DNA from 2 places in the Streptomyces sp. PTL18 genome. Region 1 is predicted to be linked to the other one. Evidence: riboswitches for the same ligand, from Rfam matches in the RefSeq annotation. Region 1 holds a riboswitch; the other holds the start of a gene.
What was found. Region 1 has a riboswitch for S-adenosylmethionine ahead of thrC (threonine synthase). Riboswitches for the same ligand answer to the same signal wherever they lie in the genome.
Positions count from the first base shown of each region.

Region 2: it holds a riboswitch for S-adenosylmethionine, as region 1 does, so the genes downstream of both, AC5WS8_RS14290 (aminotransferase class V-fold PLP-dependent enzyme) here and thrC (threonine synthase) in region 1, are expected to answer to the same signal.

Region 1 covers NZ_JCAJZO010000008.1:118,352-123,836, forward strand. Annotated here, with positions in the region: gene AC5WS8_RS17670 (alpha,alpha-trehalose-phosphate synthase (UDP-forming)) at 1-45, opposite strand, end outside; gene AC5WS8_RS17675 (glucosyl-3-phosphoglycerate synthase) at 151-1,095, opposite strand; SAM riboswitch class I at 1,289-1,445, shown strand; gene thrC (threonine synthase) at 1,464-2,744, shown strand; gene AC5WS8_RS17685 (MoaD/ThiS family protein) at 2,796-3,071, shown strand; gene AC5WS8_RS17690 (cold-shock protein) at 3,521-3,724, shown strand; gene groL (chaperonin GroEL) at 4,132-5,485, shown strand, end outside.
Region 2 covers NZ_JCAJZO010000006.1:240,070-245,554, forward strand. Annotated here, with positions in the region: gene qcrB (cytochrome bc1 complex cytochrome b subunit) at 1-1,250, shown strand, start outside; gene trpD (anthranilate phosphoribosyltransferase) at 1,388-2,452, shown strand; gene AC5WS8_RS14280 (PRC-barrel domain-containing protein) at 2,547-2,903, shown strand; gene AC5WS8_RS14285 (hypothetical protein) at 2,931-3,101, shown strand; SAM riboswitch class IV at 3,182-3,298, shown strand; gene AC5WS8_RS14290 (aminotransferase class V-fold PLP-dependent enzyme) at 3,503-4,879, shown strand; gene AC5WS8_RS14295 (Lrp/AsnC family transcriptional regulator) at 4,944-5,225, opposite strand; gene AC5WS8_RS14300 (rhomboid family intramembrane serine protease) at 5,222-5,485, opposite strand, start outside.

The sequences.
Region 1 (5,485 bases):
GGCGACGAGGATGCGGGCGCCGTGCGCGTGCTGCGTGGAAGCCATGCCACGAAACCTAGCCCGAGCGGAAAACGCTCAAACGTACGGTTCGGCCGTATGCGGAATGGTCTCCGCCACGTCCGGTCGCCCGGTCGCCCGGGCGAGCACGGTTCAGGCCGCTTTCCGTTCCGTGTACTCCGCGATCTGCGCCATCGGCGGCCTCTCCTCGGTGTCCACGGAGTACGTCCGGGGCTCGAAGCCGTCCGACCCGCGTTCGAACTGGGTGAGGGCCGGGCGGATCAGATGGCCGCGGGCCAGGCGGAGCTGGGCCGTGCGGTAGATCGCGGCGGCCATCCGGCCGAGCGCCTGACCGTCCTGGTGGCGGTGCTTGCGCACCCCCACGTCGACCTGGGCCAGCGCGTCCAGGCCCACCAGGTGCAGCGCGTCCACCAGCATGCCCAGCTCGACGCCGTACCCGACCGGGAAGGGGAGCCGTTCCAGCAGGGAGCGGCGGGCCGCGTACTCGCCGCCGAGCGGCTGGACGAATCCGGCGAGCTGCGGCCAGTGCATGTTGAGCAGCGGGCGCGCCATCAGTTCCGTGACCCGGCCGCCCTGCCCCGCCGCCCCCGCGAGCGGCCGGTCGTACATCGCCTTCACCAGGTCCACGCCCGGGTCGGTGAGCAGCGGGCCCACGATCCCGGTCACGAAGTCCGACGAGAACTCCTTCAGGTCCGCGTCGACGAAGCAGACGATGTCCCCGCCGGTGACGAGCAGGGAGCGCCACAGCACCTCGCCCTTGCCGGGCACGGCCGGAATGCGCGGCAGGATCGTGTCGCGGTGCACGACCCTCGCGCCGGCCGCGGCGGCGACCTGGGAGGTGCGGTCGGTGGAGCCGGAGTCGACGACGACGATCTCGTCGACCAGCGGGACCTGACGCACGAGGTCGTGGCGGATGACGGAGACGATCTCGCCGACCGTCTCCTCCTCGTTGAGCGCGGGCAGCACGACGCTGACCGAGGAGCCCGAGGCGCGCTTCGCGGCCATGATCTGGTGGAGCGGGCGGTCGGTGACGGACCAGGAGCGGGTGCTCAGCCAGCGCTCGACTTCTTCCAGCACGGTCAGCGGCTCCTCACGTTCCTACGGGGTGGGGGTGAGTCGGGGACGGTCGAACGGGTCTCTCTTGTGATCCGTCTCGCGGTTCGGACGACTATCTCAACTCTCCCGGCCGTCGGTTACAGTCTTGAACAACGCCGGTGACCATCGCATGTCGGGGCCCACCGCGGCCCGCGCCGGCGAAACAATCACATACAGCTCATCCAGAGGGGCAGAGGGACACGGCCCGATGAAGCCCCGGCAACCCTCCAGCCGGCTCTCGTAGATCACTGTTGATCGTCTCCGCGAGGCTCCCGGCTAGGGAAGGTGCCAATTCCGTCTCACGGCGAGGTGCGTCGTGGGGAAGATGAGGAGAAAGGGCCTCGCCTGACATGGCTGTGCAGACCGTTGCAAGCACCACCGACTCCGTGAACCTCGGACCCGCCGCGGGCCTGTCCTGCCGCGAGTGCGGCCACCGGGTGCCGCTCGGCCCGGTCTTCGCCTGCGAGGAGTGTTTCGGTCCCCTCGAGGTCGCCTACGACTTCTCCGGCTACGGCACCGAGGAACTGCGGAAGCGGATCGAGGCGGGCCCCGCGAACATCTGGCGCTACGCGCCGCTGCTGCCGGTCCCGGCGGACGTCGCCGACAAGCCGAACCTCAACCCTGGCTGGACCAAGCTCGTCAAGGCCGACAACCTGGCGCGCGAGCTGGGCGTCACCGGCGGGTTGTATGTGAAGGACGACTCCGGTAACCCGACGCACTCCTTCAAGGACCGCGTGGTCGCCCAGGCGCTGGAGGCAGCGCGCGCCTTCGGCTTCACCACCCTGTCCTGCTCCTCCACCGGCAACCTCGCGGGCGCGGTCGGCGCCGCGGCGGCCCGGGCCGGCTTCCGCTCCTGCGTGTTCATCCCGCACGACCTGGAGCAGGGCAAGGTCGTCATGGCCGCGGTCTACGGCGGCGAGCTCGTCGGCATCGAGGGCAACTACGACGACGTGAACCGCTTCTGCTCGGAGCTGATCGGCGACCCGGCCGGCGAGGGCTGGGGCTTCGTCAACGTCAACCTGCGGCCGTACTACGCGGAGGGTTCCAAGACCCTGGCGTACGAGATCGCCGAGCAGCTCGGCTGGGAGCTGCCGGACCAGATCGTGGTGCCGATCGCCTCCGGCTCGCAGCTGACGAAGATCGACAAGGGCCTGCAGGAGCTGATCCGGCTCGGGCTCGTCGAGGACAAGCCGTACAAGATCTTCGGCGCGCAGGCCGAGGGCTGCTCACCGGTGTCGGTGGCGTACAAGGCGGGCCACGACGTGGTGCGGCCGCAGAAGCCGAACACCATCGCCAAGTCGCTGGCGATCGGCAACCCGGCCGACGGCCCGTACGTCCTGGACATCGCGCGCCGCACGGGCGGTGCCGTGGAGGACGTGACGGACGAGCAGATCGTCGACGCCATCAAGCTGCTGGCGCGCACCGAGGGCATCTTCGCCGAGACGGCGGGCGGCGTGACCGTCGGCGTCACGCGCAAGCTGATCGAGAACGGCGTCCTCGACCCGGCGAAGACGACGGTCGTCCTCAACACGGGGGACGGTCTGAAGACGCTGGACGCGGTGGCCGGCACCGGTCCGACCGCGACGATCCGTCCCACCCTCGAGTCCTTCCGCGAGGCCGGTCTCGTCTGACCTCCTCACCGCCCCACCCGCCAGCCGCACCCCGACCGGAGGTCACCCCCTATGAGCGTCACCGTCCGCATCCCCACCATCCTGCGCACCTACACCGGCGGCCGGGCCGAGGTCGCCGCCGAGGGCGCGACCCTCGCCGAGGTCATCGAGGACCTGGAGAAGAACCACACCGGCATCGCCGCCCGGGTGCTGGACGACCAGGGCAAGCTGCGCCGCTTCGTCAACGTGTACGTGAACGACGACGACGTCCGCTTCGAGCAGGGTCTCCAGACCGCCACACCGGACGGCGCGGGCGTCTCCATCATCCCCGCGGTGGCGGGCGGCTGACGGTCGTTCGGACGCACCGTCATTACCCTCGGTAACGTGCGTCACTCCCCGTTCATCGAATTGCCCTCTCCGTGAGAGAAACGGAGGGGGCAATTCTGCATGGTTGAGCGCGGTACAGTTGGGGAACACGCTCCCGGTCTTCCCCTCCGGGGCCGCGATCGGATGCCGCGCACCCGACGAGAAACAGCCAAAGTGTGCAGGGCTTTTGCGCCATTCGTTCCCTTTGCCGGGCCCGACTTGCCCTGAAATCGGGTGAATTCTCGGCACATTCCCGACCGGTCGCACCCCGAATTCTCGTCCGATTGACCTGTTGCAGAGGGCAGTTGGACAGATACATTCAGCCGCGGTCGACGCGTTCCGGCGCACGCCCCCAACCGTTGGGGGGTGAGGTCTGACCCGGATCCGCGAAGTGTGGATCCGTGCAAGGGCCAGTAATAGGGGAGTTAGGCATGGCTCAGGGCACCGTCAAGTGGTTCAACGCGGAGAAGGGGTACGGCTTCATCGCGGTCGACGGTGGTGCGGACGTCTTCGTCCACTACAGCGCGATCCAGATGGACGGCTACCGCACCCTGGAAGAGGGCCAGCGGGTCGAGTTCGAGATCTCGCAGGGTCAGAAGGGCCCGCAGGCGGACATGGTCCGCGTGACCGCCTGATACAACGCGCCGACGACTGCACTGTCCGACGTGTCGAGGGGCCCGCATCCCGTCCGGGATGCGGGCCCCTCGGTCTGTCCGGGACCTGCTCGGGCACCGCTCCGGGACGGGCGCCGGCAGGGGGCGCACCGCGGCGTTCACCTCCTCCTCTCCTCGGGGCCGCCCGCGCCCGCCCGTCACCCGACCACCACCCCTCGACGAGCCCGCTTCGCGGGAGCGCCTTGCACTCGGACGGTGCGAGTGCTAATCATTGGCGTTAGCACTCTGAAGGTGAGAGTGACAACAGAAGGACCGGGTCGGTGAGGCCGCGGACCGGGTGGGGCAAGGAACCTCCGGCCGGGGCCGTCCGTCGCGGGCGCGGGCGCGGTCCGAAGTAATCACCCCCAGTCCTGGAGGGACCACTTCACATGGCCAAGATCATCGCGTTCGACGAGGAGGCGCGGCGCGGCCTCGAGCGCGGCATGAACCAGCTCGCGGACGCCGTCAAGGTGACCCTCGGCCCCAAGGGCCGCAACGTCGTCCTCGAGAAGAAGTGGGGCGCCCCCACGATCACCAACGACGGTGTCTCCATCGCCAAGGAGATCGAGCTCGAGGACCCGTACGAGAAGATCGGCGCCGAGCTGGTCAAGGAAGTCGCCAAGAAGACGGACGACGTCGCCGGCGACGGTACGACCACCGCGACCGTGCTCGCCCAGGCGCTGGTCCGCGAGGGCCTGCGCAACGTGGCCGCCGGTGCCAACCCGATGGCCCTGAAGCGCGGTATCGAGAAGGCCGTCGAGGCCGTCTCCGCCTCGCTGCTCGAGCAGGCCAAGGACGTCGAGACCAAGGAGCAGATCGCCTCCACGGCCTCCATCTCCGCCGCCGACACCCAGATCGGCGAGCTGATCGCCGAGGCCATGGACAAGGTCGGCAAGGAAGGCGTCATCACCGTCGAGGAGTCGCAGACCTTCGGTCTGGAGCTGGAGCTCACCGAGGGCATGCGCTTCGACAAGGGCTACATCTCGGCGTACTTCGCCACCGACATGGAGCGTATGGAGGCCGTCCTCGACGACCCGTACATCCTGATCGCCAACTCCAAGATCTCCTCGGTCAAGGACCTGCTCCCGCTGCTGGAGAAGGTCATGCAGTCGGGCAAGCCGCTGCTGATCATCGCCGAGGACGTCGAGGGCGAGGCCCTGTCGACCCTGGTCGTCAACAAGATCCGCGGCACCTTCAAGTCCGTCGCCGTCAAGGCCCCGGGCTTCGGCGACCGCCGCAAGGCCATGCTCGGCGACATCGCCATCCTCACGGGCGGCGAGGTCATCTCCGAGGAGGTCGGCCTCAAGCTGGAGAACGCGACCCTGGACCTCCTGGGCCGCGCCCGCAAGGTCGTCATCACCAAGGACGAGACCACCATCGTCGACGGTGCCGGCTCCGCCGACCAGGTCTCCGGCCGCGTCAACCAGATCCGCGCCGAGATCGAGAACAGCGACTCCGACTACGACCGCGAGAAGCTGCAGGAGCGCCTGGCGAAGCTCGCTGGCGGCGTGGCCGTCATCAAGGCCGGTGCCGCGACCGAGGTGGAGCTCAAGGAGCGCAAGCACCGCATCGAGGACGCCGTCCGCAACGCGAAGGCGGCCGTCGAGGAGGGCATCGTCGCCGGTGGTGGCGTGGCCCTGGTCCAGGCGGCGCAGAACTCCTTCGAGAAGCTGGAGCTCGAGGGCGACGAGGCCGTCGGCGCCGAGATCGTCCGCAAGGCTCTGACCGCCCCGCTGACCCAGA
Region 2 (5,485 bases), on a different contig from region 1:
TCGTGCACATGATGCGCGTGTTCTTCACCGGCGCGTTCCGCAAGCCCCGTGAGATCAACTGGCTGTTCGGCTTCCTGCTGTTCGTCCTCGGCATGTTCACCGGCTTCACCGGTTACTCGCTCCCGGACGACCTGCTCTCCGGCACCGGTGTCCGCTTCATGGAGGGCGCGATCCTCTCCGTGCCGGTCGTCGGCACGTACCTGTCGTTCTTCCTCTTCGGCGGGCAGTTCCCGGGCGGCGACTTCGTGGCCCGGTTCTACTCGATCCACATCCTGCTGCTTCCGGGCATCATGCTCGGCCTGGTGGTCGGCCACCTGATCCTGGTCATCTACCACAAGCACACGCAGTTCGCGGGTCCCGGCAAGACGAACAACAACGTCGTCGGCATGCCGCTGCTGCCGGTGTACATGGCCAAGGCCGGCGGCTTCTTCTTCCTGGTCTTCGGCGTCATCGCCGCCGTCTCGGCGATCGCCCAGATCAACCCGATCTGGGCGATGGGTCCCTACCGGCCGGACCAGGTGTCCACGGGCGCCCAGCCCGACTGGTACATGGGCTTCTCCGAGGGCCTGATCCGTGTGATGCCGGGCTGGGAGATCAGCTTCTGGGGCCACACGCTCGTCCTGGGCGTGTTCATCCCGCTCATGGTCTTCCCGCTGGTCCTGGTCGCGATCGCGGTGTACCCGTTCATCGAGTCCTGGGTCACCGGCGACAAGCGCGAGCACCACATCCTGGACCGTCCGCGCAACGCCCCCACCCGTACGGGCTTCGGCGCCGCGTGGATCTCGTGGTACTTCGTGCTGCTGCTGGGCGGTGGCAACGACATCTGGGCCACGCACTTCCACCTGTCGATCAACGCGATCACCTGGTTCGTCCGCGTCGCCTTCTTCGTGGTGCCGGTCGTCGTGTTCCTCGTCACCAAGCGCATCTGCCTCGGTCTGCAGCGCCGCGACCGCGACAAGGTGCTGCACGGCCGCGAGTCGGGCATCATCAAGCGGCTGCCGCACGGTGAGTTCATCGAGGTCCACGAGCCGCTCAGCCAGGAGCAGCTGCACACGCTCACCGCGCACGAGCAGTACAGGCCGGTCGAGCTCGGCCCCACGGTCGACGAGAACGGCGTCGAGCGGAAGATCAAGGGCTCGCAGAAGTTCCGCGCCAAGCTGAGCAAGGCCTACTACGGCGATGACAACCAGATCGCCAAGCCCACGGTCGAGGAGTACAAGGAGATCACGAGCGGCCACGGCCACCACTGATCGCTGCACGCCACGCCACAGTCGAAGGGCCCCGTCCGATGTCCGGACGGGGCCCTTCGCCATGCCCCCGGCTGGATAGGGTGGACCCGTTCGAGACTCGCGTCCCGTAGTCCGGGACACCCACCCAGGAGCGGCTTATGAGCGCTGTGACACCCGCTGGAGGCGACACCGCGGCGGGCCGTTCCTGGCCCGAGGTACTGAACGCCCTGCTGGAGGGGCGCGACCAGAGTGCCGACGCGACGGCGTGGGCGATGGACCGCATCATGCGCGGCGAGGCGACCGACGCGCAGATCGCCGGGTTCGTGGTGGCGCTGCGCGCCAAGGGCGAGACGGTCGAGGAGATCACCGGTGTGGTCCGGGCGATGTACGAGCACGCCAACGTGATCGAGGTGTCGGGTCCCACGGTCGACATCGTCGGCACGGGCGGTGACGGCGCGAAGACGGTGAACATCTCCACGATGTCGGCGCTCGTGGTGGCCGGCACGGGAGCGAAGGTCGTCAAGCACGGGAACCGCGCGGCCTCGTCCGCGTCGGGCTCGTCGGACGTCCTGGAGAAACTGGGCGTCAACCTCGACCTGACACCCCAGCGGGTGGCCGAGGTCGCCGAGGAGGCGGGCATCACCTTCTGTTTCGCGGTGAAGTTCCACCCCGCGCTGCGCCATGTCGCCGCCGCGCGCGGTCAGCTGGGCATCCGGACGGTCTTCAACGCGCTCGGCCCGCTCACCAACCCGGCGAAGGTCAGGGCCCAGGCGGTCGGCGTCGCGGATCCGCGCCTGGCGCCGATGATCGCGGGTGTGCTCGCCGAGCGCGGCAACTCGTCCCTGGTGTTCCGCGGCGACGACGGCCTCGACGAGCTGACGACGACGGCCACCTCCCACGTCTGGGTCGTCCGCGACGGCAAGGTCACCGAGGAGACCTTCGACCCGCGGGACGTCGGCATCGAGCTGGTGCCGGTGGAGGCCCTGAGGGGCGGCGATCCGTCCCACAACGCCGAGGTCGCCCGCCGCCTCCTCGGCGGGGAGACGGGCCCGGTGAGGGACGCGGTCCTGCTCAACTCGGCGGCCGCACTGGTCGCCCTGGAGCCGGGCGACGGCCCGCTGGCGGACCGGCTCCGCACCGGCATGGACAAGGCCGCCGCGTCCATCGACTCGGGAGCGGCCAAGCAGGCCCTGGAGCGATGGGTGGCGGCCAGCAACGTCTGACGCCGTGCGCGCCCGCGGAAAAGACCAGGTCAGGCTGGCCGGAGTAAAGTGAGACAGGTGGCAGCTCTCCCCGCGGGCCGCAAGGAGGCTGGGCATGATCCATTCAGCCGATATCCGCGAGTGGCGCAACCAGGACGTGATCGACACCAAGGGCCGCAGGATCGGGTCCCTCGAGGCGGTCTATGTCGACACCACCACCGACACACCGGCCATGGCCACCGTCCGCACCGGGATTCCGACCCGGCAGAGGCTCGTCTTCGTCCCCCTCGACGAGGCGACCGTGGGCCCCGGGTACGTCCAGGTGGCGCACTCCAAAGGGCAGGTGCGCAAGGCGCCGTCCATCGGCCTGGACGACGTCCTGCCGGTCGAGCGGGAAGAGGAGATCTTCAAACACTATGACAGGGCCTATGAGCCCGGTGCCGACCGCGGACGCCGCCTGGCGCGCCGCTGATCTGCCGGGCCGGAGGGAGTGGTCACCATGGCGGTCTTCCTGTTCCTGATCCTCGCGGCGGTCGCCCTGGGCATCATCGGCGTGGTCGCGAAGGGGCTGTTCTACCTGCTGGTCATCGGGATCGTGGTGTTCCTGGCGAGCCTCGTGGGGTTCGGCATGCGCTGGGGGCGGCGTTCGGGCCACCACCTGGTCCGCTGACCTCATCGGACGGGGTCCCCCGTCCCGGTATCCGGACAGAAGTTGCGGGTGGTCGATCACCTGCCGTAGTTTCCTGACCAGGTCATGAGCGACAGTCATTCGGCCCCGGCCGGCTGTCCGGCAACCCTCCGTCCGTGGCGGGGTGCCCCGGGTGAAGACCAGGTCGCAGGCAGCGAGGTCTGCGGCAAGCGCGGACCCCTCGCACGCTTTCGAAGGCGTGGGACCAGGGGTCCTGGTCGTTCGAGGGAGCCTTCCGTGAGCAAGCGAATGCGTTAGGGCCGCAGAGCCCCGCCTCCGCAACCCTTCCTTTCCTTTTCACCCTCCGTGCCGTGAACACCTCTGGCGCTCGTGCGTGAGCGCCTCGGCACCGGTGGGTCTCGCCTGCCCACGGGAGTGCACCCATGTCCGTCTCCACCCTTGCCGTCGACCCGTCCGTCTGCGCCCCGCTGCCCGTTCTGGGCCGCGATGTCACCGTCCCGCTCGTCACCGGCGGCGACGTCACCTACGCCGCCCTCGACTACGCGGCCAGCGCCCCGGCGCTGCAGCGGGTCTGGGACGACGTGGCGGCGTACGCCCCGTACTACGGCAGCGTGCACCGCGGTGCCGGATACCTCTCGCAGTTGTCCACCGACCTGTTCGAGAGCGCCCGCCGCACCGTCGCCGAGTTCCTCGACTGCCGCGACGGCGACCAGGTGGTCTTCACCCGCTCCACCACCGACTCGCTCAACCTGCTCGCCGCCGCCCTCCCGGCCGGCTGCCGGGTGTTCGTCTTCGAGACCGAGCACCACGCCTCGCTGCTGCCCTGGCGGGACGCCCAGGTCACCTACCTCGACGCCCCTCGCACCCCCCGCCAGGCCGTCGAGACCCTGGAGCGCGCCCTCGCCGACCGCACCGTGCCCGCCGAAGGGGGCCACGGCCCGGCCCTCGTCTGTGTCACCGGCGCCTCCAACGTCACCGGTGAACTGTGGCCCGTGCGCGAGCTGGCGGCGGCCGCCCACGCGCACGGCGCCCGTGTCGTCCTGGACGCCGCCCAGCTCGCCCCGCACCACCCGGTGTCCGTCAAGGACCTCGACGTGGACTGGGTCGCCCTCTCCGGCCACAAGCTCTACGCACCCTTCGGCTCCGGCGTCCTGGCCGGCCGCGCCGACTGGCTGCGGCAGGCGGAGCCGTACCTCGCGGGCGGCGGCGCCAGCCGCAAGGTCACGCGGCGCACGGACGGGGGAGTGGACGTGGAGTGGCACGACACGGCCGCCCGCCACGAGGCCGGCTCCCCGAACGTGATCGGCGCCTACGCCGTCGCCTCCGCCTGCAAGGCCCTCGCCGAGGCCGGCTTCGACACCCTGGTGGCCCGCGAGCAGCACCTGATCCGCAGGGTCAGGGAGGGCCTCGCCGAGGTTCCCCAGGTCAGGATCCTCTCCCTCTTCGGCGACGACGCCCCACGCGTCGGCGTGATCTCCTTCGTCGTCGACGGCTGGAACAGCTCCCACTTCGCCGCCGCGCTCTCCGCCGAGTACGGCATCGGCGTCCGCGACGGCCTGTTCTGCGCGCACCCCCTGCTGCGCACCCTGCTCGGCAGCGACCACCGGGCCCAGGGCGAGTGCGGCGCTCCCGAGGCCGCACCCGGCGAGAGGTCCCTCAACGCCGTCCGGGTGAGCTTCGGCGCCGGCACCCCCGACGAGCACGTGGAGCGCTTCGTCGACGCCGTGAAGGAACTGGTGAGCGACGGCGCGAAGTGGCGGTACCGCACGGAGAACGGCCGCTGCGTCCCGGCGGTCTGAAGCCCGCAGGGCCGGTGGGGCGGCGTCGGGCCCGGCCCGGATGAGCCCTGGCGGATCAGGCGGATCAGGAGTCCAGCCCGATCGCGAACGCCGCCTCCATGTCGTGCTGGGAGTACGTACGGAACGCCACGTGGGTGTCCGTCGCCTCGACCCCCGGGATCTTGCTGATCCGCCCGGGGATGACGTCCGCCAGATCCTCGTGCTCCTTCACCCGCACCATGGCGATCAGGTCGTACGTCCCCGTCACGGAGAAGACCTCACTGACCGAATCCAGCGCGGCGATCCGCTCCGCGATCTCGGGGATCCGGTCCACGCTGGTCTTGATGAGCACGATCGCGGTGATCACGGCTGCTGTTCTCCCTCGGGGGCCTCGGCTGGGGGTTTCACCCTACTCGTACGCACGTGGCGCACCCCCGCGTACAGGAACCCCAGCGAGAACCCCACCAGGTGCGCCAGATACGCCACCCCCGGCCCCTCGGCGGCACGGCCCGCGGCCATCCACTGCAGGGACACCCAGAACGGCAGCACCACCCAGGCCGGGAACCTCAGCGGCAGGAAGAACAGGAACGGAAAGAGACTGGTCACCCGCGCCCTGGGGAAGAGGAA